DNA from 4 places in the Arthrobacter sp. KKT183 genome. Region 3 is predicted to be linked to each of the others. Evidence: riboswitches for the same ligand, from Rfam matches in the RefSeq annotation. Region 3 holds a riboswitch; each other region holds the start of a gene.
What was found. A riboswitch is a leader RNA that binds a small molecule or an ion and turns the genes downstream of it on or off. The one in region 3 is predicted to bind S-adenosylmethionine.
Positions count from the first base shown of each region.

Region 1: linked by a shared signal. The riboswitch ahead of ACZ2GY_RS16755 (bifunctional o-acetylhomoserine/o-acetylserine sulfhydrylase) and the one ahead of ACZ2GY_RS01520 (ABC transporter ATP-binding protein) in region 3 are both predicted to bind S-adenosylmethionine.
Region 2: linked by a shared signal. The riboswitch ahead of metX (homoserine O-acetyltransferase MetX) and the one ahead of ACZ2GY_RS01520 (ABC transporter ATP-binding protein) in region 3 are both predicted to bind S-adenosylmethionine.
Region 4: linked by a shared signal. The riboswitch ahead of ACZ2GY_RS10890 (aminotransferase class V-fold PLP-dependent enzyme) and the one ahead of ACZ2GY_RS01520 (ABC transporter ATP-binding protein) in region 3 are both predicted to bind S-adenosylmethionine.

Region 1 covers NZ_CM145770.1:3,543,894-3,551,029, reverse strand. The annotation lists gene aceE (pyruvate dehydrogenase (acetyl-transferring), homodimeric type) at 1-2,543, shown strand, start outside; SAM riboswitch class IV at 2,680-2,795, shown strand; gene ACZ2GY_RS16755 (bifunctional o-acetylhomoserine/o-acetylserine sulfhydrylase) at 2,839-4,164, shown strand; gene ACZ2GY_RS16750 (PHP domain-containing protein) at 4,181-5,200, opposite strand; gene uraD (2-oxo-4-hydroxy-4-carboxy-5-ureidoimidazoline decarboxylase) at 5,456-5,950, shown strand; gene uraH (hydroxyisourate hydrolase) at 5,947-6,288, shown strand; gene pucL (factor-independent urate hydroxylase) at 6,291-7,136, shown strand, end outside.
Region 2 covers NZ_CM145770.1:1,125,443-1,132,578, forward strand. The annotation lists gene ACZ2GY_RS05335 (CPBP family intramembrane glutamic endopeptidase) at 1-469, shown strand, start outside; gene ACZ2GY_RS05340 (VOC family protein) at 514-1,155, opposite strand; SAM riboswitch class IV at 1,491-1,621, shown strand; gene metX (homoserine O-acetyltransferase MetX) at 1,639-2,826, shown strand; gene ACZ2GY_RS05350 (alpha/beta hydrolase) at 2,882-3,634, shown strand; gene ACZ2GY_RS05355 (class I SAM-dependent methyltransferase) at 3,667-4,311, shown strand; gene ACZ2GY_RS05360 (RNA-binding S4 domain-containing protein) at 4,286-4,525, opposite strand; gene ACZ2GY_RS05365 (DMT family transporter) at 4,588-5,553, shown strand; gene ACZ2GY_RS05370 (M28 family peptidase) at 5,641-7,136, opposite strand, start outside.
Region 3 covers NZ_CM145770.1:297,896-305,031, reverse strand. The annotation lists gene corA (magnesium/cobalt transporter CorA) at 1-748, opposite strand, end outside; gene ACZ2GY_RS01545 (helix-turn-helix domain-containing protein) at 873-1,124, opposite strand; gene ACZ2GY_RS01540 (DUF2975 domain-containing protein) at 1,124-1,615, opposite strand; gene ACZ2GY_RS01535 (nucleoside/nucleotide kinase family protein) at 1,719-2,360, opposite strand; gene ACZ2GY_RS01530 (ThuA domain-containing protein) at 2,420-3,088, shown strand; gene map (type I methionyl aminopeptidase) at 3,085-3,861, opposite strand; SAM riboswitch class I at 3,958-4,055, shown strand; gene ACZ2GY_RS01520 (ABC transporter ATP-binding protein) at 4,061-4,885, shown strand; gene ACZ2GY_RS01515 (aliphatic sulfonate ABC transporter substrate-binding protein) at 5,018-6,046, shown strand; gene ACZ2GY_RS01510 (ABC transporter permease) at 6,046-6,960, shown strand; gene acs (acetate--CoA ligase) at 6,951-7,136, shown strand, end outside.
Region 4 covers NZ_CM145770.1:2,281,709-2,288,844, forward strand. The annotation lists gene ACZ2GY_RS10860 (sigma-70 family RNA polymerase sigma factor) at 1-272, opposite strand, end outside; gene ACZ2GY_RS10865 (DoxX family protein) at 581-1,129, shown strand; gene aroA (3-phosphoshikimate 1-carboxyvinyltransferase) at 1,135-2,469, shown strand; gene rsgA (ribosome small subunit-dependent GTPase A) at 2,466-3,587, shown strand; gene ACZ2GY_RS10880 (cold-shock protein) at 3,762-3,965, shown strand; gene hisN (histidinol-phosphatase) at 4,177-5,001, shown strand; SAM riboswitch class IV at 5,072-5,186, shown strand; gene ACZ2GY_RS10890 (aminotransferase class V-fold PLP-dependent enzyme) at 5,282-6,580, shown strand; gene ACZ2GY_RS10895 (class I SAM-dependent methyltransferase) at 6,673-7,136, shown strand, end outside.

The DNA.
Region 1 (7,136 bases), 410 kb from region 3:
GCCGGTCGGTGGGTCTTCCCAGTGTTGTGACTACTGATTATGTGAACTCGATTCCGGTCGATGAGGAGCCTGAGTTCCCCGGGGATGAGGAGATCGAGCGGAAGTACCGGGCGTGGATGCGGTGGAATGCTGCGGTGATGGTGCATCGGGCGCAGCGTCCGGAGATCGGTGTGGGCGGCCATATTTCCACGTATGCGGGTGCGGCGACCCTGTATGAGGTGGGGTTCAATCATTTCTTCAAGGGTAAGGACCACCCCTCGGGTGGGGATCAGGTGTTCTTCCAGGGCCACGCGTCGCCGGGGATGTATGCGCGCGCGTTCCTGGAGGGCCGGCTGACCGAGGAGGATCTGGACGGGTTCCGGCAGGAGAAGTCCAAGGCCGGTCATGCGTTGTCCTCGTATCCGCACCCCAGGTTGATGCCGGAGTTCTGGGAGTTCCCGACGGTGTCGATGGGGATCGGGCCGATGAACGCGATCTATCAGGCGCAGTCCAACCGGTATCTGCAGAACCGCGGGTTGAAAGACACCAGTGATCAGCAGGTGTGGGCGTTCCTGGGGGACGGGGAGATGGATGAGCCCGAATCGCGTGGGTTGTTGCAGTTGGCGGCCAATGAGAATCTGGACAACCTGAACTTCGTGATCAACTGCAACCTGCAGCGCCTGGACGGGCCGGTGCGTGGTAACGGGAAGATCATGCAGGAACTCGAGGCGTTCTTCCGCGGTGCGGGGTGGAACGTGATCAAGGTGGTGTGGGGCCGGGAGTGGGATGACCTGCTTGCCAGGGACACCACCGGGGATCTGGTGAAGATCATGAATGAGACCGCTGACGGGGATTACCAGACCTACAAGGCAGAATCCGGTGGGTTTGTGCGCGATCACTTCTTCGGGAAGACCCCGGCCACGAAGGATCTCGTGGCGGATATGGATGATGCGCAGGTGTGGGGACTCAAGCGCGGCGGGCATGATTACCGGAAGGTGTACGCGGCGTACAAGGCCGCCACCGAGTTCAAGGGCAAACCGACCGTGATTCTGGCCAAAACGGTCAAGGGATACGGGTTGGGTTCACACTTCGAGGGCCGTAACGCGACCCACCAGATGAAGAAACTCACCCTTCAGGACCTCAAGGACTTCCGCGACCACCTGCGCATCCCTATCCCCGACGAAGCACTCGAAGCCGACCTCTACAACGCGCCCTACTACCACCCCGGACCCGACTCCCCCGAAATCAAATACCTCCTGGACCGGCGCCGTGCCCTGGGCGGATTTGTTCCTGAACGCCGTACCGAGGCGGCGGCACTGGAGCTGCCGGGGGATAAGGCGTACGAGGTTGCGAACCGTGGCTCGGGGAAGCAGCAGGCCGCCACAACGATGGCTTTCGTCCGCCTCCTGAAAGATCTCATGCGGGAGAAAGGGCTGGGGTCCCGGATTGTCCCCATTGTTCCGGATGAGTCCAGAACCTTCGGCATGGACGCCTTTTTCCCGACAGCGAAGATCTACAACCCGGACGGCCAGAACTACCTCTCCGTTGACCGGGAGTTGGTTCTCGCGTACAAGGAATCGATTCAAGGCCAGATCCTGCATCCGGGGATCAATGAGGCCGGTGCGGTGGCTGCCTTCACGGCTGCGGGTACCGCCTATGCAACCCACGGTGAGCCGCTGATTCCGATCTACGTGTTCTACTCGATGTTCGGATTCCAGCGCACGGGAGATTCCTTCTGGGCAGCCGGTGACCAGATGACCCGCGGGTTCATCATCGGCGCCACCGCAGGCCGCACCACCCTCACCGGCGAAGGCCTCCAACACGCCGACGGACACTCACCCATCCTTGCCTCCACCAACCCCGCCGTCATCACCTACGACCCGGCCTACGGATACGAGATCGGCATCATCATGCGTGCAGGACTGGAGCGCATGTACGGCGCGAATTCCGACGATCGAAACGTCATGTACTACCTGACCGTCTACAACGAGCCGATCATCCAGCCGCCGCTTCCCGCCGGGTTGGATGCCGACGCCGTGGTGCGCGGCGTGTACAGGCTGAAGCCCGGCAACGACGACGGCGGCCGGCCGAAGGCGCAGATCCTCGCCTCCGGCGTGGCCGTCCCGTGGGCGCTCGAGGCGCAGGAACTCCTGGCAGATCACTGGGGTGTTTCGGCCGATGTGTGGTCGGTGACTTCGTGGACGGAGCTGCGGCGTGACGCACTCGCCGCCGAGGAGGAGGCCTTCCTCAACCCCGATGCAGAGGCCCGCGTTCCCTTCGTCACCCAGCAGCTTGGGGACGCACCCGGACCGATCGTGGCCGTCACCGACTACATGAAGGCTGTTCCGGATCAAATCCGCCAGTTCCTGCCGCAGGACTTCGCCACACTCGGAGCGGACGGGTTCGGCTTTTCCGACACACGCGCCGCAGCCAGGCGGTACTTCAAGATCGACCCAGCCTCCGTCGTCGTACGCATTCTTCAGCTCCTCGCGAAGCGGGGAGAAATTGACGCGGACGCACCACGCCAAGCGATGGAGAAGTACGCACTCCTCACCCTCCCCTGACGTTTTTGTCGCCTAGTTGCGGCCTGGAAACACTTTTACCTGCAACTAGGCGACAAAAACTTCTGCAACTCAACGGGTGGTTTACATGGAACGTCATCTTCGTGCGGCGTGATACTCCTGTGCCTACACTGGCCGTGGTCATGAGTGCCAGCACCAAGCCCCGGCTTGCTGGCCAGCAACCCTCCAGCTGCGGTGGGGTGCTCCGGGTGAAGACCTGGCCGCCCGGCACCAGCCGGACGGCAAGCGCGGCCCGCGGTGCTCCCACCATGCCGGGCCCATGCCAAAGGAGCCTTGAATGTCCAACCAATGGTCTTTCGAAACCCGCCAGATCCACGCCGGCCAGGAACCCGACAGCGCCACGGGAGCCCGCGCCCTGCCGATCTACCAGACCACGTCGTTCGTCTTTCCCAGTGCCGAAAGCGCCGCCAACCGGTTTGCCCTTGCCGAACTGGCTCCCATCTACACGCGGATCGGCAACCCCACGCAGGATGCTGTTGAGCAGCGGATCGCCAGCCTTGAAGGCGGGCTGGGCGCGCTGCTGCTCAGCTCAGGTCAGGCGGCGGAGACCTTCGCGATCCTGAATGTCGCGGAGGCCGGCGATCACGTCGTCGCCAGTCCGAGCCTGTACGGCGGAACCTACAACCTGCTGGCCCATACGCTGAAGAAGTTCGGCATTTCGGTCACCTTCGTGGCGGATCCGGACAATCTGGACCAGTGGCGGGACGCTGTGCAGCCCAACACCAAGCTGTTCTTCGCGGAGGTCGTCTCCAACCCGCGGCAGGACGTACTCGACATTGAGGGCGTGTCCCGGACCGCTCACGACGCCGGTGTGCCGCTGATCGTGGACAACACCCTTGCCACCCCTTACCTCATCCGGCCCCTGGAGTGGGGCGCGGACATCGTTGTCCACTCGGCCACCAAATACCTGGGCGGCCACGGTACGGCGATCGCCGGCGTGATCGTTGACTCGGGAAAGTTTGATTTCGGCAAGGATCCCAACCGTTTCCCGGGCTTCAATACGCCGGACCCGACATACAACGGTCTGGTGTACGCACGGGATCTGGGTGCGGATGGTGCCCTCGGGGCCAACCTGTCCTACATCCTCAAGGCCCGGGTCCAGTTGCTGCGGGACCTCGGCTCGGCGGTATCCCCGTTCAACGCGTTCCTGATCGCCCAGGGCCTGGAAACCCTGAGCCTGCGGATGGAGCGGCACGTCTCCAACGCTGTCGAAGTGGCTCAGTGGCTGGAAGCGCGTGAGGATGTCGAGTCGGTTGCCTATGCCGGGCTGCCCTCAAGCCCCTGGTATGAGCGCGGACGCACGTACGGTCCGAAGGGAATCGGCGCCATCGTTTCCTTCAACCTGGCCGGCGGTGCGGAGGCCGGGAAGCGCTTCGTCGATGCCCTTGACCTGCACTCGCATGTGGCGAACCTCGGCGACGTGCGCTCGCTGGTGATCCACCCGGCGTCGACCACCCATAGCCAGCTATCGCCGGAGCAGCAGGTCATTGCCGGCGTTAACCCCGGGCTGGTGCGGCTCTCAGTGGGTATTGAACACATTGATGACATTCTGGCGGACCTTGAAGCCGGTTTCAGGGCAGCCAAGGAATTCCTGGACGCCTAAGGAGCTTGGGAAGCTCTCAGGAGCGCGCCCAGGCGAGCAGCTTGTCCAACGGCCACGTCGTAATGATGCGGTCCGCCGGCACGCCGTTTGTTTCGGCGCGCTCCGCCCCGTACTGGAGGAAATCCAGCTGACCGGGGGCGTGCGCGTCGCTGTCGATGCTGAAGAGACACCCGGCTTCGAGTGCCAGCTGGATCAGGTCATCCGGCGGATCCTGCCGCTCGGGACGTGAATTGATTTCCACCGCTACGTTGTTCTCGGCACAGGCGGTGAACACCTTCCGGGCGTCGAACTCGGACTGTGGACGCTGGCCGCGGGAACCCTGGACAAGACGGCCCGTGCAGTGGCCAAGGACGTTGGTATGGGGATCGCGAATGCCGCCCAGCATGCGTGCGGTCATGGTGCGGCGGTCGGAGCGCAGCTTGGAGTGGACACTGGCGACAACGATGTCCAGCTCATCGAGCATCTCCGGCGACTGATCCAGTGTTCCGTCTTCAAGGATGTCCACCTCGATGCCCTTCAAAAGGCGGAAGCCGTTGCCGCCGTCGTCGTTGTTGATCTGGTCCACGGTCTGGAGTTGCTCCGTGAGGCGCTCCGCGCTCAGGCCGTTCGCGATCTTCAGGGTGGGGGAGTGGTCCGTGAGCGCCAGGTATTCATGATTGAGCGCACGCGCGGCGTCGACCATGAGCGGGATGGGACTCCCGCCGTCGGACCAGTTGCTGTGACTGTGCAGGTCACCGCGGAGGAGGGCCCTCAGCTCCGAGCCGCCGCTGGCCAGGGCTTCTTTCGAGCGCTCGCGGAGGTCGGCGAGATAGGCCGGCACTTCACCGTTGAGCGCTTGGGTGATGACCTCATGGGAGCGCGCTCCGATGCCCTTCATCCGCTTGAGCCGGCCGTCGCGGGCGCGTTGTGCGAGTTCGTCGGGCTCCAGCTCGGCAATGGCCGCTGCGGCCTTGCGGAACGCCTGAACCTTGAAACTCGGAGCCAGTTCCCGTTCCAGCCAGAAGGCGATCTCATTCAATGCGGCGGTGGCATCCATAGGCCCATCTTCCACCATTTACGCGGTGGTGGCCTGGTGTAGAGAAGCAGCCCTATCATGTGATCCAGGTAACGCTTGACAGCTGCCATGTGATCAGGGCTACAATGAAATCGGAATAAAAATTCCACGATATAGAAACTGAACCAGAGCCACACGGTTCCTGGACTGTCGCCGGAAACATCGAGTCAAATCGAATTCGTTCGAGGGTAAGGGTGTTCAGCGCTGGCGATAGCGCTTCATAGAAAGCTGACACCCATGCCTCTTGCAACCCTCAATACCTGTACCCCCGAAGTGGCCGCTGCCCAACTCACGCCATGCGTTGACATCCCGCGCTGGGTTGAGGCCATCGTGGACGCGCGGCCCTTCTCCTCGGAAGCCGACCTGATTGCGTTCGCCGAAAAGGCAGCCTATCCCTGGACGGAAGCCGAGATCGACGGCGCCCTGGCGCATCACCCGCGCATCGGTGACCGGGCGCAGGGGAATACCACTGAAGCCACCATGTCGCGTGGTGAGCAGGCCGGCGTCAGCACCGCCGTCGAAACCCAGACCGCGCTCCAGGCAGGCAACCGTGCCTACGAGGAGAAGTTCGGGAGGGTTTTCCTCATCCGGGCCGCCGGTCGAAGCGCCGAGGACATCCTCGCCGCTCTCGATGAGCGGCTGCAGAATACGCCCGCGCAGGAGCTGGAAATCATCGCCCAGCAACTGCGTGAAATCGCCATCCTTCGACTCAAGGGGGTCCTCGCAGCATGAGCCGCAGCCACATAACCACCCACGTGCTCGACACCGGTACGGGACGTCCCGCCGCCGGCGTCGCTGCCGCACTGCACCGGCTGGGTGCGGATGGTTGGGAGGACATCGGGGAGGGAAACACCGACGACGACGGCCGCATCACCTCCCTGGGCCCTGAAGCGCTGGAGGCGGGCACTTACCGGATTGACTTCCAGACCGGCACCTACTTCGCGGCGACCGGCACGGAAACATTCTTCCCCTCCGTCTCACTGATCTTTGAACTTACCGACCCAGCGCAGCACTATCACGTGCCGCTCCTGATTAGTCCCTTCGCCTATTCCACCTACCGAGGAAGCTGACAATGACGACACCGACCATCGAAACAAATGCCAACACCAACGAGAACACCGCAGGTAACAGCGGCCGCATCGTCCTGGGCCGGAACCAGTACGGCAAGGCCGAATGCAGGCTCGTGAAGATCACCCGCGACACTGCGCGGCACCAGATCGAGGACCTGAACGTCACCTCGCAGCTGCACGGCGACTTCGAGAGCGCCCACACCGAGGGAGACAACTCACACGTTGTTGCCACTGACACGCAGAAGAACACGGTGTACGCGTTCTCCCGCGAAGGTATCGGCTCTCCTGAGCAGTTCCTCCTGCGCCTCGGCAAGCACTTCACCGAAAGCTTCGACTGGGTTTCCGGCGGACGCTGGGAGGCGGAGCAGTACTTCTGGGACCGCATCAGCGACCACGATCACGCGTTCTCGCGCAACAAGTCGGAGACCCGCACGGCTGTGCTGCTCATTGAGAACGGCACGCGCCACATCGTCGCCGGAATCGAGGATCTGACCGTATTGAAGTCGACCGGCTCTGAGTTCCACGGGTTCCCGCGGGATCAGTACACCACCCTCCAGGAAACCACCGACCGCATCCTTGCGACCGATGTGACCGCCCGTTGGCGCTACGCAGCGGACACCACGGACATCGACTTCAACGCGGTGTACGCCAGCGTTCGCAAGATCTTCCTCGATGCTTTCGCCCAGACCCACTCGCTCGCTCTGCAGCAGACCATGTTCCAGATGGGCAAGCAGGCGCTGGAGGCGCATCCGGAAATCGAGGAGATCAAGCTCTCCCTGCCGAACAAGCACCACTTCCTCGTGGATCTCGAGCCGTTCGGCGTCGACAACCCGGGCGAGGTCTTCTTC
Region 2 (7,136 bases), 830 kb from region 3:
CTTCAGCAAACCGAAGGTCGACTTCGGTCTGGGAGTGGGGCTGGCCGCGGTGATCGGGGTGGGAACGCTCGGGGTGTACGCCGCGGGCCGGGCACTGGGGCTTACCACTGCGATCATCCCGACGGCGCTCGACACCTACTGGTGGACGCTGCCTGTGCTGGTGCTCTCGGCGATCCGTCACGCGGTGCTCGAAGAGGTCATTGTGGTGGGCTACCTCTTTGAGCGGCTCCGGGAACTGGGCTGGTCAGTCCCGGTGATTATTGTGACTTCGGCGCTCCTGCGAGGGAGCTATCACCTGTACCAGGGGATCGGCCCGTTCATCGGGAACGTGATCATGGGGCTGATCTTCGGCTACGCCTACACGCGCACCAAGCGGGTGATGCCCCTGGTGATAGCGCATGCGCTGCTGGACATTGCAGGCTTTGTCGGCTTCGCGCTCTTCGGCCCGGCTATCGGCATCGGAAGCTAACCCCCGGCCACGCGGCCTGGGGAACCAGCGTCCGAAAGAACCAATTAGATCCGGACCGCACCTTTCGGGGTTTCGAACGCTACCGACATGATGCCGGGCGTGCCGTTGGGGGCGATCCACTCGACGTCGACGTCGTCCAGCGGGTGGGTGACGGGCGTTCCGAGCCACTCTGTGACGCGCTCTGCCGACCCGGCGATGGTGAGCGCGCTGAGGCGCACGGACGCGGTGCGCGCCTGGGATGGGTGGAGGGACTCCGTGCCTTCATCCCAGCGGATCATGTAGGGGACCTGAGGGTCAGCGATGAGGCCCTTGATGCCGATCTGCTGCCAGGTCAGCTCCTGCCCGTCCGGGAATTTGCGGTTACCGGGGACGGCGCTGCGGCCAAGGCGGTCCTCGAACGGGGCGAGGTCATCAACGGCTACGCACCAGCCCATCCAGCCGCCGCCGGCCTCGGACCGTGCCCGCACCGCCTGGCCAAATGGAGCCTTGTCCGAGGCCGGGTGGTCAAGGACCTCGACTACCTCGAGGTACTGGCCGTTGACCAACGGAAAAATCATGTTGCGGGTACCGAACCGCGGGTGGATTCCACCCTTGACGAATTCAACTCCGAGGGCGTCGGAAATCCGTTCCGCAGTAGCAGTCAGTCCGTCAGGTTCGCAGGCATAAGACACATGATCCAGGCGCATGGCCCCATTTTGGCACTTTGTGATGGAGGCCTCGACTAAGGGTTACCTAAGTCACACCGCGGGCGACAATGTTCCAAGCAAAACCCAAGGTCAGAGCCGGATAGTTGCTTCACACAGGGAGCCCGGTTCCGAGACCGCCGGACTTTCCTGCCAGGGACGCCCACTGGGTGTCCCCCTTGAGTGGGGCCGACCGTTTTCCCATAGACGCCGAACGGCCCCACTCAAGCATCCTCTGCCGCACGCGCGCCTTTCACGGCTACTACGCCAGCCGGCTTCATTTCACGGCGAGTCACACAAGTTGCCCTCACCCGCGCTGGTCAGGTTTCCTAATACGAGGTAACGAGTGACAGTACGGCAGGTTCCACCCGCCATCAGCCCCGGCTTGCTGTCCGGCAACCCTCCCTCGCGGCGGGGTGCCCCGGGTGAAGACCAGGCCCTGCATGCAGTGCAGGAGCAAGCGCGATTCAGTGAGGCGGCAGGGTTTTGACAGGCATCACCACAGCGGTTCCGCAGCCGGAAGCGGGGCTGGTTGACGGCGTCGTCGTGCAACGGTTCCGGATTGGCCCGTTGGCGCTGGAAACAGGCGGCCATTTGCCCGATGTCGTCCTCGCCTACGAGACCTGGGGCACGCTCAATGCCGATGCCTCCAATGCGGTGCTGATCGAGCACGCACTCACCGGCAGCTCACATGTAGCGCGGGGCGAGTCCTCCGAGGATGGCTGGTGGGACGGGTTGGTGGGTCCGGGCAGAACCATCGACACGAACCGCTACTTCGTGGTGTCCATCAATATGCTGGGCGGCTGTTACGGATCCACGGGGCCGGCGTCGCTTGATCCGGAGGGCAAGCCGTGGGGTTCGCGTTTCCCCTTCGTTACCATCCGCGATTCCGTGCGTGCCGAGGCACTGCTCGCAGACCTGCTGGGCATCTCCTCCTGGCACTCCGTGCTGGGTGGGTCAATGGGAGGCGCGAGGGCTCTTGAGTGGGCTGTCACCTATCCCGGGCGGGTGCAACGGTGCGCCGTCATCGCGTGCGGAGCAGCGAGCACCGCGGAGCAGATCGCCTTCGCGCAGGCCCAGGTGCAGGCCATTCGCCTCGACCCGCGGTTCACCGGCGGTGACTACTACGGAAGCGCCGGTCCCGAGGATGGGTTGGGCCTTGCCCGGCGCATCGCGCACATCACCTACCGTTCGGAGGCGGAACTCGTACACCGGTTCGGTCGGGCAGCGCAGGGTATGGAAGAGCCTTTTGGGTCGTCGGCGCCGGGCGGGCGCGGCCGCTACCAGGTGGAGAGCTACCTGGACCATCAGGCGGAAAAGCTGGTCCGGCGGTTTGACGCCAACAGCTACGTCATCCTCACTGAAGCGCTCATGAGCCACGACGTTGCCCGTGACCGGGGGAGCCTCAGCACTGCGCTCGCAGCTGCCTCGGCAGAGTTCTTCGTCGCGGCGGTGGATTCGGATCGCCTCTACTGGCCTCGCCAGTCCGTTGAACTGGCGTCCGCATTGCCCGGGAACGTTGCCGTCCACACCATTGAATCTCCCATCGGCCACGATGCCTTCCTCACCGAGATTGCGCAGCTTGAGCCCGCGCTGGCAGCAGCGTTCTATAGCAACACCGACGACGGCGATGTCAAGGAGAGCGCCTCAGCGCTGCGGTTTCGCGCGGGCTGAGACGCAGCCTGCCGCAGCACGCCGCCGGCACAGTTCAACATGCCACTATGGAGCTATGACGAATTTTTCCTCGACTGACGGTTCTGCTGCGCCCTCCTCCGCCTCCTCCTCCGCCTCCGCCCCCGAGACCGGGCCCGGGACCGGCCCGGCCTCGACCGCACCGACTGTCGTCTGGTCGAAGCCCGAAGACGAGCGCTCCGGCTCGCCGCTCCTGGTGCTGCTGCACGGACACATGGCCAACGAGGAAGACCTCATGGGCATCCTCGACTTCCTGCCCGACGAGTTCACCGTGGCATCCGTACGTGCACCGGTCGCCCTGGGAGCAGGTTTCACCTGGTTCCCGCTGATGCAGGACGCCGCCTATTCGGTCGACAAGGTCACCGCCGCCGTCCAGGACGTCATTGACTGGGTCGACTCCATCAAGCAGTCGCACTCGAGCGTCACCCTGCTCGGCTTCTCGATGGGCATGGCAGTGGCAAGCTCCATGCTGCGTGCCCGGCCCGCAGACTACGCGGCCGTCGTCGGGCTTTCAGGGTTTGTTGTGCCGACCGACGGCAGCACGTTCTTCAACGACAGCGCGCTTGTTGCGAAGCCAGTGCCGTTCTTCTGGGGCCGGGATCAGGAAGACCCGGTCATTCCCGCCGATCGAATCGAGTTCACCCACGGCTGGCTGAACCGCCACACCAAGCTCACCAAGGTGCTCTACGCGGGCATGTACCACAGCATCAACGCACAGGAACTGGGACATGTGCGGGAATTTCTGCAGATGGTGGTGCCCGGCGTCAGCCGGACACCACTGTCACGGTAACGCCGTTACGGTGGCGGGTTAGACTCCCGAATGTGAAGAAAGAAACGCTCTGGGACGCAGGAAAACGCGCGGACCCCAACAGGTCAGCCGCCTACATCCAGCGTTTTGAACAGCTGATATCCGAGGGTGCGGACTTACACGGGGAAGCCCGGTGCGTCGACGCAATGGCTCCCCGAAATGCGCGTATTCTCGACGCCGGCTGCGGGCAAGGCCGGGTTGGCGGGGAACTGGCGCTGCGTGGCCATTCCGTGGTGGGAGTTGACGCGGACGCCCAGTTGGTCGAAGCGGCGAGGGCAGCCCACCCAGGGCCTGTGTGGCTGGTGGGAGACTTGACAGAGCTGGATCTGCCGGCCCGCGGAGTGGCTAAGTCCTTTGACGTGATTGTCTGCGCAGGAAACGTCCTCGCCTTCCTTGCTCCGGGCACGGCGCCACAGGTTCTTGCACGCCTGCATCGCCACCTGGCGCGCGGTGGACGCCTGATCGTCGGGTTCGGCGCCGGGCGCGGCTACACCTTCGACCAGTTTTTCACTGACGTCGCCGGCGCCGGCTTCTCCGTCTCCTTGCGCCTGGCCACGTGGGATCTTCAGGCCTGGACGCCAACATCGGACTTTCTCGTTGCGGTGTGCGAAGCCGAAGCCCGCGATACCCGCGTTATCCCTGCACCACTGTCACGGTGACGCCGTTCACCGTCACGGAATCACCGGGATGGATCTGGCGTCCCCGGCGATCCTCAATTTCACCGTTGACTTTCACCAGACCGTTCTCAATGAGTTCCTTGGCCTCCACCCCATCCTCGGCAAGATTGGCCAGCTTGACCAACTGGCCCAGCCGGATCATCGAGTCACGGATAGGCACTTCAGTGGCGGCGCTGGTCTCATCGTTTATGCTCATGGTTACATTCTGCCCGCCGGAAGTGACCGGCCGGAACAGGCCAGTGCCCTAGGGTTTAACGGGTGTCTCGAGCCCCCCACCTTCCCGCCGTCATCGGCCTCCCGCTGGCAATATCCTCCGGCGTAGCCATTCCGCTTCAAAGCAGGATCAACGGAGCACTGGGGCAAACGCTCGACGACGGACTTGCAGCCGCGCTCATCAGTTTCGGTACCGGATTGGTGCTGATGATCCTGATCTCGTTGCTGCTTCCGCGCGGACGGGCGGGCCTCGGCCAGCTGATCCCTGCCGTGCGGCAGCGGCGGTTTCCCCGCATCTACCTGGCCGCAGGGACCATCGGTGCGTTGTTTGTTTTCTCGCAGGCGCTCACCATCTCGGTCCTTGGAGTCGCGCTCTTTACGGTCGCCGCGGTCATGGGCCAGACGCTGAGCGGACTCGCCGTGGACAGGCTCGGGATCGGACCCGGCGGGCGGCGCATAATCACCATCATGCGGGTAATCGGCGTGACGCTGACGGTCGCGGCAGTTATCTGGGCAGTCTCACCCCGCCTCGGCGGAACAGGTACGACGGCGGCACTCATCCTTCCGCTCCTGCTTCCCATCGCAGCCGGCATCCTGGTGAGCTTCCAACAAGCCATGAACGGAACCGCCGCCGTGCAGTACGGCACACCCATTACCGCCACCCTGATGAACTTCATTGCCGGATCGGTCGTGCTCCTCGCCGCCTGGCTAGTGAAACTGGTGCTCACCGGCCCTCCTGAACCGCTGCCGGAAGAGTGGTGGTATTACCTGGGCGGGCCGATGGGATGCATCTTCATCGGTATCGGCGCCCTCCTGGTGCGATCCCTGGGTGTGCTGCTCACCGGCCTCGGAATGATCGCAGGCCAGCTGCTGGGTTCGCTGGCACTGGACCTTGTGCTCCCCACACCGGGGACCGTCGTCGTCTTCGCCACTGTGGCGGGACCGATCCTCGCGCTGGGGGCCATCATCCTGACCACGCTGCCCTGGAACCGGCGCCTGCTGCGACGCTGATCCAGGAAAAGATCGCGGGCAACGAAAAGGCGGGTCGTTACCACCCGAAAGAAGTGGTCCCGACCCGCCTTTGGCTAGCCCGGGATACTACCGGTCGGCCAGTTCGGAATCGTGGTCATGCTCCGGGTGGAGCCCGCCGCCACTTTCGGTGCCGCCGCCCAGCGGGTTACCTTCGAAGCCGCCCTTTTGCTTGAAGTTACCCTTCACGTTGTCTCCAACGCCGTTCACCGCGGTCGTGTTCATGGCGTAGGTGAGGGTCAGATGAGCAATCGCATCGCTCATCTGGTCCAGTGACTCAACGCTGACGTTGCTCAGGTCATCACATTCTGCGTGGTAGCAGGCATCGTAGGGTTCGCCGGCAACGCCACCGAACAGTTCTGCCTGCTCCTCGGTCTTGATGCCCTCTGCACCGGTGAACAGTCCGCCTGCGGGAATGCCCTCTGCAATGAATGGTCCGTAATCACTACGTCCGCTGAACGCTGTTTCACCTGAGGCCAGTCCCTCAGCTGCGAAGTAGTCGTGGAAATCCTGCTCGATCTGACCGGATCCCGCAGGACCCTCAGCAGCGCCGGGACCGACAGGGAAGGCCGAGTTGTCACCGTCGTACACGAAGCGGCCAAAGTTGGCGGAGCCGATCATGTCGAAGTTCAGGTACAGCCCAACCCTGTCCAGCTCTCCCGTCTCCGCGAGGTCTGCGACATAGTGCTCAGCGCCGAGGAGTCCCTGTTCTTCTGCACCCCACCAGGCAAAGCGGACCTTGTTTGCAGTCTTGACCTTCTGCATCGATTCCGCGACCGCAAGGATTGCGGCGCTACCCGTGCCGTTGTCATTGATGCCGGCACCGGCCACCACGCTGTCGAGGTGAGCGCCGACCATCACCACATTGTCGGCGTCGCCGGTTGCGGTTTCCGCAAGCACGTTGTAAGTCGCGCGGTTCTCGGAGACGGTGTCCACCGTCACTGTGCCCGTGACGTTCTCGCCGATCAGGCTGACGCCCACGTCGAAGCTTGCTCCCAGGACCGGAATATCGATTCCCGGTGCCCCGAGGGTGCCGTTGATCGGACCGGTGCTGCCTTCCGATCCGGTGTTAAAAATGACGACGGCGGTGGCCCCGGCTGCTTCTGCGTTGCTGGCCTTCTGCGCGAACGAACAACTGCCACGCTGTATCAGCGCAATTGATCCGGCTGCGAATCCATCGAAGTCGGTGGCTTCACACCCGCTGGTGTTGGCGCCGGCGGTACCGGTGGTGTCGACGGCGGTGATAGCGCCCACCGCTTCTCCTGCCCCCGAATAGGTCATGGTCGCGAAGGATTCCGCTGCGTAAACCTGTGACTCCGGGCTGATCTGGGTGAGGACCGAAGGGCTCAGCTGCTGGAAGTACGGGAACATGAATTCCTGCACAACGGGGGAGTACCCAGCAGCCTGGAGCTTCCCGACCACGTAGGCCACGGAGTCGTCATATCCCGGGGTTCCGGATGCCCGGGTGCCGTCATTGGCATCGGCGATCGCGTCCAGGGCTTCAAGATGACCGACCACCCGGTCAACCGAGACGGCGGCGCGGAGCTTTTCAGAGGTGTTGTTGT
Region 3 (7,136 bases):
AGAGGGCGTTCTGGAGCAGGATCCGAAAGGAGTCGATCCGCTCGATGATGCGCAGCACGTGGTCCTGCACATCCCGCAGGCGGGGCTGCAGTTCCGAATCCATGTCCTCCTTTTCGGCGTCAGCCAGGAGCGCATCGAGCATTGGCCGCAGCGGGTGAGTGGCGCGCTGAAAACCGATCACTTCGCGGGAGAGGTCATAGATGCGGCGTGCTACGTCAGGAGCGGAGCTGAAGAGCTCGTCCTCGATTTCGTCGATGTCATTCTCGAGCCCCGCGACAACGGGCGCGTACTGGTCAACGACCTCGTCAAGGATTGCGTAGAGCACTGCCTGGGGTCCGAGTGCGAGCAGTTCGGGCCGCGCTTCAAGACGCCGCCGGACCTTCGCGAGGTCGGGTGATTCAGCCTGGCGGATTGTGACAATGAAGTCCGGGCCTACGAAGACGTGCAGTTCCCCGAACTCCACCATTTCCTCGGCATCGAGATACCTGGCCGGCCGGAGTACCGCGAAGAGGGTTTCCCCGTAGCGCTCGAGCTTGGAACGCTGATGGCCGTGCAGCGCATCCTCGACGGCGAGTTCGTGAAGCGCAAACTCATCCGCCACCCGCTGGATTTCAGCATCATCCGGCCGGTACAACCCGATCCAGGCCATTCCGCCGTGATCACGCTTGAGTTCAAACGTCTGGTCCAGATTCTCCGGGTTGGCGGTCCGTTGGCCGTCCACATACACGCCGTTGTCAACGATGGCCACCGTGCCGTCCTCACTCTTGTCTGCTGCGCTCCGCCGCATTCCGTCCGTCGGAAACGGGGCTTAGGCGAGTTTCTCACAGCATCGGCGGCCGCTGCGGTACCGCGCCCGAATCTCGGGTGCGCGGTCAGCGCCTGCTGTTGCCGCCGTCGTCGTCGTTGCTTTCCACAGTGCCTCCCGGCTCCCAACGCAACACGTCTCCGGGCTGGCAATCCAGAATCTCGCAGATCGCCTCGAGGGTGGTGAAGCGGACGGCTTTCGCGCGGCCGTTCTTCAGGACAGCCAGATTCGCCGGTGTGATGCCGATGCGTTCAGCCAGTACTCCCACGGGCATCTTGCGCCTGGCGAGCATCACGTCGATGTCCACGATGATGGGCATCAGATGACCTCGTCGAGTTCGCTGCGCAGGTGTTTCGCTTCGGCGTCACGGGCTACGGCTTGGGCGAGCAACACCCGCAGCACCAGCACGATCAGCGCTACACCGCCGATCAACAGTGACGCACCGCAGATCAGCAGGATTACACCCGGAGCAATCTCGCCCGGAGCCAGCAGAACCGCGAGACCGAACACCAGGACCGACGCGGCGGCGATGGCCCCGAAGATGATGTCGACATACCGGAATGCTCCATCGGAGAAGACCGTGCCGCTGCGGACCATGGTGAGCAACTTCCACAAGCAGACGGCGCTCACTTGAACCGTCAGGATGCCGAAGACGACGATCGCGTTGAACGTGATGCGCAGCCCAGTGGGCACGCCCGACTGCTCAAGATCAGCGGAGATCAGCGGAACCATCCAGAGCTGGATGAACAACGAGCCCGCAATGACCATCGCGATGACGACCTGCAACGCGAGGACGGCAAACTTTCCCATCGGGTTCTCCTTCGATTGAATTACAAGGAGAATATATCGAGAAACGATAGGTGGTCAAACTTGCGCGGAGCCACGAGGCAACAGAAGTGCCGGAACCGACCGGCTACTCGACCCGAATCACCAGATCCGCCCGGTTCTTCGTCGCCTCGATCAATCGCGCGTTCGGTTCATCCACCCGCTCTACCCACTCCGCCGCCGCAGCCGGACTCTTTCCGAACAGGATGTGCCGCTGGATCAGCCGGTCCAGCCGCAGGTTCTCATCCTGCTCGCAGTACCAGACCTCAGTGCACTGAGCCTGAGCCTGCCGCCAGCCCGGGCGATCGAGCAGCAGGTAATTGCCCTCCGTGAGAATGGTGCGCACCGACGGATACACAGGGATCACGCCGGCAATGGGCTGCTCGATGGTGCGCTCGAAACCTGGGGCATACACTACAGAATCCCGCCGTCCACGAAGCCGCTTCAACAGAGCAGCATAGCCATGCTCGTCGAACGTCTCGGGTGCGCCCTTGCGTTCCAGAAGACCCAGGCGCGCCAGCTCCTGATCGGACAGATGGAACCCGTCCAAAGGAACATGGGCGAAGCGCTGCTGATCCGGGTCGGGTTTGTTCTGGTTCAGTGAAGCCATCAACTGCTCCGCCAAGGTTGTCTTGCCGACTCCCGGCGCGCCGACAATCCCAACAACCACGACGCCGGCCTCGCGCGCCGATATGCGCTCTATTCGATCAACAAGTTCCGACAGCGTCACCGTGCCATCCTGACATGTGACCCGGGTCGAGAACGCCGTTTATGGGCAGAATGGGTCCCATGACAACGGCACTCATCCTCAGCGGCACCGGCCGGTACGCGGACCCCTGGCACCCGTTCGCGGAAACTTCCGCGGCCATCGCGGACCTGCTCCGCGGTCACGGACTCACCGTAGAAACAGCCGACGACGTCGACACCACCCTCGGTAGCTTCCGTGACTCTGCTGCCTGGCCGGATCTGCTGGTGGTGAATGTCGGCCTCCCGCGGGACGGCGGCACTTCCCCCGGTACAGATGCCGCCCGTGATGGCCTGGACGCCTGGGAAGCCGGCGGCCGTCCGCTGCTCGCCCTGCACTCGAGCGCCACGAGTTTTGTCGATTCCGAGTCCTGGGAAGCGGCGCTCGGCGGACGCTGGGTACGCGACGTGTCCATGCACCCGGAGTACGGCGCGGCAACCATCCTGCTCGAGGGCTCCTTCCCCGTCGGTATTCCCGACTTCACTCTCGCCGACGAACGCTACAGCTGGCTGCGCACCTCACCGGACGTCGTCGTTCACGCCCGCCACGAACACGAGGGGCACTTGCACCCTTTGATGTGGTCCCTGGAGCGACCTGTCGGGACTGGATCCGCACGAAGCTTCTATGACGCACTCGGCCACGACGCGGCGTCGTACTCCTCACCGGAACACCGCGAACTGATGAAGCGCGCGGTGGACTGGCTGCTTGGCTAGGTCTCTTGTCGCAGGGTCAGGATCTCCGCGCCATCGTCGGTGATCGCGATGGTGTGCTCACTGTGCGCGGTCCGGCAGCCCGTAGCGCTGCGGAGTGTCCACCCGTCGGCGTCGACTGCCAGTTCAGCGGTATCCGCCATGACCCATGGCTCCAGCGCCAGCAAAAGCCCCGGGCGCAGCACGTATCCCCTGCCGGGCCGTCCGGTGTTTGCCACGTGGGGATCCTGGTGCATTGTCGACCCGACACCATGACCGCCGAATTCCGTATTGATCGGATAGCCCGCGGCGCTGAGGACTGAACCAATGGCAGCGGAGATGTCGCCGATGCGCGCGCCTGGTCTGGCGGCGGCAATCCCGGCAGTCAATGCACGTTCGGTGGCATCAATCATCGCGACGCTCTCCGCCGGCTTTGACTCGCCAACGATGAAGCTGATGGCGGAGTCTGCGACGATTCCGCGCTGGGAGACGGCGAGGTCCAGGGAGAGCAGGTCGCCGTCGGCAAGCGAGTAGTCATGCGGCAGACCGTGGAGCACAGCATCGTTGACGGACGTGCAGATATAGGCGCCGAACGGGCCGCGCCCAAACGGCGGCTCGTAGTCGACGTAGCAGGACACCCCGCCTGCCTCAGCGATCATCTCTTTGGTCCACTGGTTGATCTCCAGCAGGTTTGTCCCGACCGTGCTGCGGCTCTTCACCGTCTGCAGAATGCTGGCGACCAGCGCACCCGCTTCCTTTGCCCTGGCCAACTCGCTCGCGTTCAGAATTTCAATCATGTAGATGACCCTCTCACGCTGCCGATGTCCGGCTGAAGCGTTCCTTTGTTACGACACATATTGCGCCGGACCCTTGCAAAAGCGTTTAGTGGAATTCCACCATCCCGAGCGGCCGAGAGACCTGGATCGTTGACGCCGCAGCAACCCTTACCTGCTTGCAGGAGAACGGGTGCTACTGCCAGGAGCGATGGAGTTATACATGAGCACCGTTCTTCGAGCGCACCGTACCCAGGCCATTTCCACTGATGGCAACCAGACACTGCCGCTGACTTTCTCTTCGTTGACCCGAAGTTTCGGGAGCGGAAGCGAGCAGCACGTGGTGCTTCGCGACGTGACCCTGGACGTTGAAGCAGGCGAGGTTCTCGCCATTGTGGGCGCCAGCGGTTGCGGGAAATCAACCCTCCTGCGAGCCGCGGCAGGACTGGACGCTCCCACCAGCGGTGCGGTACTCATCGACAGCACAGCAGTGGACGGGATCGATCCCCGCTGCGCCGTCGCGTTCCAGGAACCCCGACTCCTCCCCTGGCTCTCGCTGCGCGAGAACATTGCTATCGGCCTGCCCAGGGAAACCAGTTCCGCCGCGGGCAAGGCGAAGGTGGAGGAGCTTTTGGGCCTCGTGGAACTCGACGGGTTCGCCGGCCACCGGCCCCGCGAAGTGTCCGGAGGCATGGCACAGCGGGCATCGCTGGCACGTGCACTGGCACGCAACCCGGGCGTCCTGCTCCTCGACGAACCCTTCGGCGCACTCGATGCCCTGACGCGGCTGAAGATGCAGGACCTCCTGCTGCGTATCCACCAAACCACCCCGACCACGGTCCTGCTGGTCACCCATGATGTTGACGAAGCGCTGCAGCTCGCCGACCGGGTGATCGTTCTCGCGAAGGAGCCTGACGTCCAGGGTGCAACCATCAGCCGCGTGCTGGAGGTTCCGGGCGACCGTCCGCGCGACCGCGGCTCAGCCGAACTTGCCGCGCTACGCAGTTCGCTGCTGAGCAGCCTCGGCGTCGACAGCCACCAGCACTAACCGCGCGCCTGCGGCCAGTTCGCAGCGCCGTATCCCAGCGCGTGCGGCGCCCACCGTGCCGCCATGTTGCGCCGACACCCCCAAGAACAAGCCCCCTACACCCGTCCCACGCACTCTCCGAAAAGGATCACCATGAAGAGCACCGCACGTTTTCAGTTCGCCGCCACCGCCGCAATCGCCGCCCTCGCCCTTAGCGGCTGCGTTGCCGGGGAAAACGCCGACGGCTCAGTCGGCGAAGCCGCAGCCGCGACCGGCGGAGAACTCACGGTGGACTTCGCCACCTACAACCCGCTGAGCCTCATCATCAAGGACCAGGGCTGGCTCGAGGCCGAGTTGGAAGATGAGGGCGTAACGGTCAAATGGGTCCAGTCCGCCGGATCGAACAAGGCCAACGAACTGCTCCGCTCCGGCGAAGCTGACGTCGCCTCAACGGCCGGTTCGGCAGCGCTGATGGCCCGCGCCAACGGCTCCCCCATCAAGACCATCGACATCTACTCACAGCCCGAATGGTCCGCACTGGTCACAACGGCGGAAACCGGTATCGAATCCGCGGAGGATCTCCGCGGCAAGTCCATCGCCGCCACCAAGGGCACCGACCCTTACTTCTTCCTGCTCCAGTCACTGGCCGAGCACAACGTTGATCCGAGCGAAGTGACAATCCAGAACATCCAGCACGCCGATGGCTGGGCCGCCCTCAACACCGGCTCGGTGGACGCCTGGTCCGGCCTCGACCCGATCATGGCCGCAGCCGAAGAAGACGGCGCCGAGCTGTTCTACCGCAACGTGGACTTCAATACCTACGGCTTCCTCAATGCCACCGAGTCCTTCCTGGAGGAAAGCCCGGAACTCGCACAAGCAGTGGTCAACGCCTACGAGAAAGCACGCCAGTGGGCTCAGGAAAACCCGGAGGAAACCGCAGCCATCCTCGCCGAAGTTGCGGGCATCGAAGAATCCGTGGCCACCAAGGTCATCTCCGAACGGTCCAACCTCGACGTCAACGGCACCCCCGGTCAGGCCCAGCTGGACGTGCTCGAGGTAGTCGGCCCGATGTTCGTCGAATCCGGTGACGTCGCAAGCCAGGAAAACATTGACGAAGCCCTCTCCACCCTTCTTGATGACACCTACGCAACCAACGCCGATCCGTCCGCTATTGGAGAGTAATGAGCAACCCTTACCTCACCGGTAACAGCATCGTGCCCGGCGGCGTCGGCACCGGCCCTGCTTCGGTTCTCTCGCCGAAGGGGACGAACTCCCCGAACGGGACAAATCAAAACGACGACGACGGCAGGCAGGGCAATGCCCTCACCCGCCGCAAGCCGCGAGGCAAGGCAGTCGCCAAGCTCGGACTGGGACTGATTGTGCCGCTGGCGCTGTTGGCGGCCTGGCAACTGGCCGCCGTCGTCGGTTTGATCAGTCCGGTCACCTTGCCGGCGCCAACCGCTGTCTTTGACGCCGCCGTCGATCTGATCCAGCGCGGGGAACTTCGCATCCACATTGCAATTTCGACCCAACGCGTGGTCATCGGCTTTCTGATCGGCGCGATCGCCGGTCTCGTGGTCGGAGCGTTTGTCGGCCTGTCCCGATGGGTGGACACCCTGTTCTCGCCGACCATCGGCGCCATCCGCGCCGTGCCGTCACTGGCGTGGGTTCCCCTGTTGATGCTCTGGGTGGGGATCGGCGAGGATTCGAAAGTCATTCTCATCTCCATCGGCGCTTTCTTCCCGGTGTTCACCACTGTTGCCATGGCGTTGCAGCACGTGGACAAGAACCTGGTCGAGGCAGGAAGGGCGTTCGGCCTGAACGGTCTGAGGCTGTTCACCACGGTGCAGCTGCCCGCCGTTGTCCCCTCGGTCATCTCGGGGCTGCGGCTGGCGCTCGCGCAGGCGTGGTTGTTCCTCGTCGCGGCTGAGCTCCTGGCGTCCTCGATGGGCCTCGGCTTCCTGCTGACCGATTCTCAGAACAATGGACGGGTGGACCGACTGCTCCTGGCAATAGTGCTGCTGGCAATCCTCGGCAAGCTCACGGACGCGATCCTGGGTGTCTTCGAGAAGTGGGCTATCCGCAAATGGGCGTAACTGCCGTAGATTCCCTTGTTCACGGGGGCTTCACCAACGAGGAAGAGCGGATCGCCTTCTGGGAGGAACAGGCGCGCCGGCTGCACTGGTCCTCCGACTGGCATACGGCCCACACATTCGAACCGGCACAGCAGGGACCGGACGGCGAGCTGTCGGTGCCGCGCATTGAGTGGTTC
Region 4 (7,136 bases), 1.7 Mb from region 3:
GTGTTGGTGAGGATGCGGTACAGCCACGCCTTCAGGTTGGTTCCCGGCTTGTACTGGTGGAACGCGGAGAATGCCTTGGTGTAGGCCTCCTGAACCAGGTCTTCCGCGTCTGCCGGATTACGGGCCATTCTCATGGCAGCCGAATACAGTTGGTCCACGTACTGCATGGCGTCCCGCTCGAACCTCGCCGTGCGATCAGCAACGGATTCGGTGGACAGGTCCAGTTCCTCGTCTTCGGCTGGGGTGGGCCCCGCCGCGGCTGTGGTATTCATTGCTGCAAAGTCTACGCGTCCGCGGGTTTGCCGGCGCTGCGCCGGACCGGCCGGCGCATCAATGTGGATGCGCGGGATGTGGCCCCGCACCGATGTTGCTGTGCCCATCTGCTCCTCGTATCCGTTTACTGCGTGTTCATGTATCTCCAACCATGGGCAGCAGGTGAATATTCCGGTGCACACGCGGCGGCCGGATCGCCTCGGTCCGCCAAAAGTGCAAAACTAGACACATTCATCCACGGTTGTAACTGACTTTGTTCGCCAAGTAGATCCGGTGCCGCCCACGGTGCTGGAAGCCAGGAGGCATTGTGACCCTTGTTCGCGTATTCGCCCGCCCATTGCTTGCCAGCAGCTTCGTCCTCACGGGCATTGACCGCCTCCGGAATACCGAGGCCACAGCTACTGCCCTTCGTCCCACCCTTGACCGCATCAACAAGGCGGTGCCCGCAACGGCCTCGGCAACGAGCAACGAACAGCGTGTCGCGAAGGTGCTCGGCGCTGCCCATCTCGGTGCGGCGGTTCTGTTGGGGATCGGGCGCTTTTCCCGCGTCTCTGCTCTGGTGCTGGTCGCCACGTCCACGCTGAACGCCGTTGTTGATTTCAACAGCGCGGATTCGTCCACGTCCAAGGCCCGCAAGGACCGCCGCAACCAGCTCCTCAAGAACCTGTCGCTGATCGGTGCTGTGCTGCTCGCCGCCGTGGACACCAACGGCCGGCCGAGCTGGGCCTGGCGTGCAGAGCATTTCGCCGAGGATGCGCGCCGTAATGCCCTGGCCCTCAGCCATGACACCCGCAAGAGCATCAAGAAGGCGGAGAAAGCTGTACGCAAGACCGCTTCGGAAGTCACGGGCAGCTAAGGAGCATGAGCGCGCTGTCCGCCGCACCGTCCGCCACATCCTTTTGGCCGGCACCGTACGCAGCCGGTCCCGTTGATGCAACAGTGGAGGTCCCGGCGTCGAAGTCACTGACCAACCGGTACCTTATTCTCGCTGCGCTTGCGGACGGCCCGAGCAGGCTGCGCGCACCGTTACACTCGCGGGATTCCCTGTTGATGGTGGAAGCCCTTCGGTCGCTGGGTGCCACGGTGGAGGAGCTCGACGGCGACGGCACGTATGGCCCTGACTTGCTCGTTACGCCCATTCCGCCCGACGCGTCCGGGGATGTGAGCGTGGACTGCGGGCTGGCCGGCACGGTCATGCGCTTTGTTCCTCCGCTAGCGGCGCTTCGTGCGGGGCGCACCTCGTTTGACGGTGACCCTCACGCCCGCAAACGCCCGATGGGCGCGGTCATCAGTGCTCTCCGCGAACTTGGAGTACAGCTCGAGAACGACGACGGCTCCCTGCCCTTCACGGTCGCAGGAACCGGAGCGGTAGAGGGCGGCACGCTGGTGATAGACGCGAGCGCCTCGTCCCAGTTTGTCTCTGCGCTGCTGCTCGTTGGCGCCCGCTTCACGGAGGGCCTCAACCTGCAGCATGTGGGCAAGCCGGTGCCGAGCCTTGACCACATCGCCATGACGGTTGCAGTGCTGCGGGAGGCCGGCGTCGTCGTCGACGATTCCATTCCGAACTCGTGGCGGGTGGAGCCGGGAACCATCAGCGCGTTCGATGTGCGCGTCGAGCCTGACCTCTCCAATGCCGGTCCGTTCCTCGCCGCTGCCCTCGCTACCGGCGGCACCGTGCGTGTGCCGCACTGGCCTTCGGACACCACTCAGGTCGGAGCGAAGTGGCTGACCATACTCCCCCTGCTGGGCGCCGAGGTTGAGCTGACCGATGACTCCACTCTGGTGGTCCGCGGCACCGGGACGATCACCGGCGCCGAGTTGGCCGACACCAGCGAGCTGGCGCCGACCGTCGCTGCGCTGTGCTCGCTCGCGCGGACACCGTCGGCATTGTCGGGCATTGGACACCTGCGCGGGCACGAGACTGACCGGCTCGCCGCCCTCGTCGCGGAGATTACCCGCCTCGGCGGTGATGTCGAGGAGACCGTTGACGGCCTGGTCATACGCCCGGCTCCGCTGCACGGCGGTCCTTTCCACACCTATGAGGATCATCGGATGGCCACGGCCGGCGCCATCCTGGGGCTCGCAGTGGACGGCGTGGAGATTGAGAACATTGCGACCACCGGCAAGACCATGCCCCAGTTCCCCGAGCTGTGGAAGGCACTCGCTGCCACCGCTGGTCCGAGCGGCTCTCGGTGACATCCGCCGGGTCGCGCCGCGGGACCGCTTCCTGGGATGAATCCGATGTTCGGATCCGGCCGAACAAGAAGGGTTCCCGGCCACGCACGAAGGACCGCCCGGCTCATGAAGATGCGGTGACCGGACGAATCATCACGGTGGACCGCGGACGCTATACCGCGGTTGTGGATGAGGACACCAACGCAGAGCGGGTTGTCATTGCCGCCCGGGCACGGGAACTCAGGCGGTCCCCCGTCGTCGCCGGAGATCTGGTGGCGCTGGTGGGAGATGTGAGCGGTGAACCGGACACTCTCGCCCGCCTGGTCCGGATTCAGGAAAGACGCACGCTGCTTCGCCGCAGCGCGGATGACACCGATCCCGTGGAACGCGCTGTGGTTGCCAACGCCGACCAGCTGGTGATCGTGGTTGCGGCCGCGAATCCGGAGCCGCGCACGGGGTTCATCGACCGCGCGCTGGTGGCCGCCTACGACGCCGGTATTCAGCCCCTCCTCTGTGTCACCAAAGCAGACCTGAAGGATCCGTCGGATCTGCTGGCGAATTACGAACATCTTGACCTGCTCATCATCACCAGCCAGACTGCGTCCACACCGGACGCAGTGGAAACCACATCCGCTACCGGCGCCTCAGCGCTCCTCGCGCCCGGCGCCGTCGAGCAGTTGAAGGAGCTTTTGGACGGCAAAGTGAGCGTACTGCTCGGTCACTCCGGCGTGGGCAAGTCGACGCTGGTGAACGCGCTCACCGGAGCCAATCGGGCGACGGGCGGAGTGAACGCGGTCACCGGGCGGGGGCGCCATACCTCCTCATCGGCTTATGCCCTCAAAGCTGCAGACTCAGCACCCGGTACGTGGATTATCGACACTCCGGGCATTCGTTCCTTCGGCCTTGCCCATGTCGAGGCCGACCGCATCCTCGCCGCCTTCCCGGATCTTGCACCCGGCACCGAGGACTGCGAGCGGGGCTGCCGCCACGATGCCGCCGCCGTCAACTGCGGACTGGACGGCTGGGTCGCGTCGGGCGCTGCCGGCGAATCCGGTCCGGTGCGCCTGTCTTCGCTGCGCCGGCTTCTCGGGGCGGGCATCGAACCTTCCCAGGGTGCCAAGGAGCTGGGGATGCAGTGAGTGATGTGACTACGGCGCCGATTGCCTGCTAGACTGAACGGAGTTGTTGTGTTGCGCACGAATGTTAAGCCTTGATTTCTCTCCGGAGTTCGAAAGCTTTTTTTGCAGGCGAAATGAACACCGCGACAGGAACCCCGAAGTACGGGGGGATCCTCACACTCAAGGAATAAAAAAATGGCAACAGGTACAGTCAAGTGGTTCAACGCTGAAAAGGGCTTTGGATTCATCGCTCCTGACGACGGCGGCGCTGACGTTTTCGCTCACTTCTCCGCAATCAACTCCGGCGGCTTCCGCTCGCTTGAGGAGAACCAGAAGGTCAGCTTCGAGACCACCCAGGGCCCCAAGGGCCCCCAGGCTGAGAACATCTCCGTTCTCTAAGTCTCCGTTCTCTAAGTTTCAGCGCTTCAAGATCTAGCGCTTCAAGAAAGGGGACATCGGCTTCGGCCGGTGTCCCCTTTCTTGCGTTTAACAGCACACCGTTCAATGACACCCGTTCCTGTGCGTGCGTGAACCGATCGTAGCCCAGCGCTGAGCGCGTCCGCATCGGGACCTCCCGCATCTGTGCACCCTGACCATATAGGTTGAAAGTATGAACCTCCAGAGCTACAACGATGACCTCCGCCTTGCCCATGTAATGGCCGACTCCGTAGACGACCAGACCATGTCCCGGTTCAAGGCGCTGGATCTGGCGGTCGAAACCAAGCCGGACTTCACCCCGGTCACGGATGCGGACAAATCGGCGGAAGAGGCTATCCGCGGGCAACTCTCGCGTGCGCGTCCGCGCGATGCCGTACTCGGTGAGGAGTACGGCAGCAGCGGCGCCGGCTCGCGGCGCTGGATCATCGATCCTATTGACGGAACCAAGAACTTCGTCCGGGGCGTACCGGTATGGGCTACCCTCATTGCATTGGTGGACGAGGGCCGGCCTGTCGTCGGTGTTGTGAGCGCCCCCGCGCTCGGAAAGCGTTGGTGGGCTGCAACGGGCACCGGTGCGTTCATGGGTAAGTCTCTCGCGGCAGCCAGCCGGCTCCGGGTTTCGAGCGTATCCCGGCTGGAAGACGCCTCGCTCTCCTACTCGAACCTGTCCGGCTGGAAAGAGCGCGGCAACTTTGACGAATTCGTGTCGCTCACCGAATCCGTGTGGCGTACACGCGCCTACGGTGACTTCTGGTCCTACTGCCTTGTCGCCGAAGGCGCTGTGGACATCGCCTGCGAACCTGAGCTGAACCTGTATGACATGGCCGCGCTGGTACCCATCGTCACGGAAGCCGGCGGTCGCTTCACGTCACTCGAAGGCTCCGACGGACCCTTCGGAGGCAACGCGCTGGCAACCAACAGCACACTTCACAATGATGTCCTGAAGCGACTGAACCCCTCGCTGGACGATCTGCTTCAGGAAGGTACCGGCGTCTGACGTGGTCGCTTAACACCAACACGTAACACAAGGACCGGATATTCCCGGCCTGCTTTAGTCTGGATTCCTAGGTCACGAGTGCCAGCGTTAAACCCCGGTTTGCTGGCCGGCAACCCTCCTTCCGCGGCGGGGTGCCCCGGGTGACGACCTGGCCGGGCCAGAACGTGGTTCGGCAAGCGCGGGGCCTGGTGAAGCAGGTCCCCTGAACCTACGTGGGGTACCTCCTGTGAGCAACGCACTTCTTGAGAACGAACTCTCCGCTGCACCGCTGGCGTCCGTGATGGGCGCTGAGCTGCAGGCGCCGCTGGTGGACGGCACTGCCGTCCGTTACGTCAACCTGGACTATGCCGCTTCAACGCCGGCGCTGCAGCAGGTCAATGACTATGTGCAGAGCGTGCTTCCCTACTATGCGAGTGTGCACCGGGGCGCCGGGTACGCATCGCAAATCTCCACCTCGCTCTACGAGAATGCACGAAGGACTGTGCGGAACTTCGTCGGCGGCCGGGAAGATGATGCGGTCATCTTCACCCGCAACACCACCGATTCGCTGAACCTCCTGGCTGGATGCCTGCCGGAGGACGGTGAGGTCCTCTACCTCGACGTGGAACACCATGCCAATCTGCTGCCCTGGCTGCAGCTTCCCCATCGCGGGCTGGTCGCCGCGGGAACCATCGAGGAAACGCTCGCCGCTGTGGAAGAGGAATTGGCATCCGGAGGAATCAGCCTGCTTGCTGTAACCGGTGCGTCGAATGTCACCGGAGAAGTTCTGCCCATCGGCCGGTTCGCAGCGGCGGCTCATGCGCACGGCGCGCGGATCGTCGTCGACGCGGCTCAGCTCGCTCCCCACCGGCGGCTGGATCTGCTCCGCGACGGTATCGACTACGCGGCCTTCTCGGGCCACAAACTGTATGCGCCTTTCGGCGCGGGCGTCCTGGTCGGTAGAGGCGACTGGCTCGATTCCGGAAGGCCCCACCTCGCCGGAGGCGGCGCAGTGAAGACTGTGAAAGTGGACTCGGTGTCCTGGGCAACCGGTTCCGCGCGCCATGAGGGCGGGTCACCGAATGTGCTCGGTGCAGCCGCGCTGGCGAAGGCAACAGAGGCCATCGCTGGGTTGGATGAACCGGCCTGGCTTGCGCATGAATCAGAGCTGCGGGATGCCCTCGTGGAAGGGCTCTCCAACCTTCCCGGCATAGCAGTTCACCGCATCTTCGCTGACAGCACCGATGCGATCGGCGTAGTGAACTTCTCTGTCCACGGTTACGACGCCGGGCTGGTCGCCGCATATCTGTCTGCAGAACACGGGGTTGGACTGCGGGACGGGAAGTTTTGCGCTCATCCGCTGCTGAAGCGGCTGGGCCTGCCGTCAGGTTCGCTACGGGCGAGTTTCGGGCTCGGATCACGGCAGGACGACGTCGACAGGCTGTTGACCGGTTTGCGCTCGCTTCTTCGGGATGGACTGGGGACTGACTATGCGGTCGACGCCGGGCGCTGGGTGCCCGCGGTCGAGACCCGCCCTTTCCCTGACTGGGCTCCGCCCACGCCGGGAACTGCCGGCGCCGCGCCCTGCACAACCGACTGAGCGCTGCGACCGCACTTCCTCGGCACGACGCCGCCTTCAACCGGGTGCTTTAATTGACGGGTTCCGTACCCGTCATGCGAGGAGTTCCCAACATGGGTGTTGGAGGTCCGCGCCTCGCCGAACACCGCCGTCGTGAATTGGCGCGGGGCTACCTGCAGGAAAGTGACCGCTACGAGCGCGTGCGTCCGGGCTACCCCCAAGACAGCGTGGACTGGCTCATACCCGCCGGAGCGTTGCGCGCAGCAGACGTTGGCGCCGGCACCGGCAAGTTCACCCGGGAGCTCATCCGCCGCTGCCCGGAGGTGACAGCTGTTGACCCATCCCTGGACATGCTTGCAGTCCTCGGACAACAACTCCCGCGCGTAGCCAGAGTGCAGGGAACTGCCGAGGCATCGGGACTCGCAACGGCGAGCGCTGATGTACTCACAATTGCCCAGGCCTGGCACTGGTGTGATCCTGCTGCGGCAAGCCAGGAGGCCGCACGTGTGTTGGCACCGGGGGGAAGATTCGCGCTCGTCTGGAATCAGCTGGACGTCAGCGTTGCCTGGGTACACCG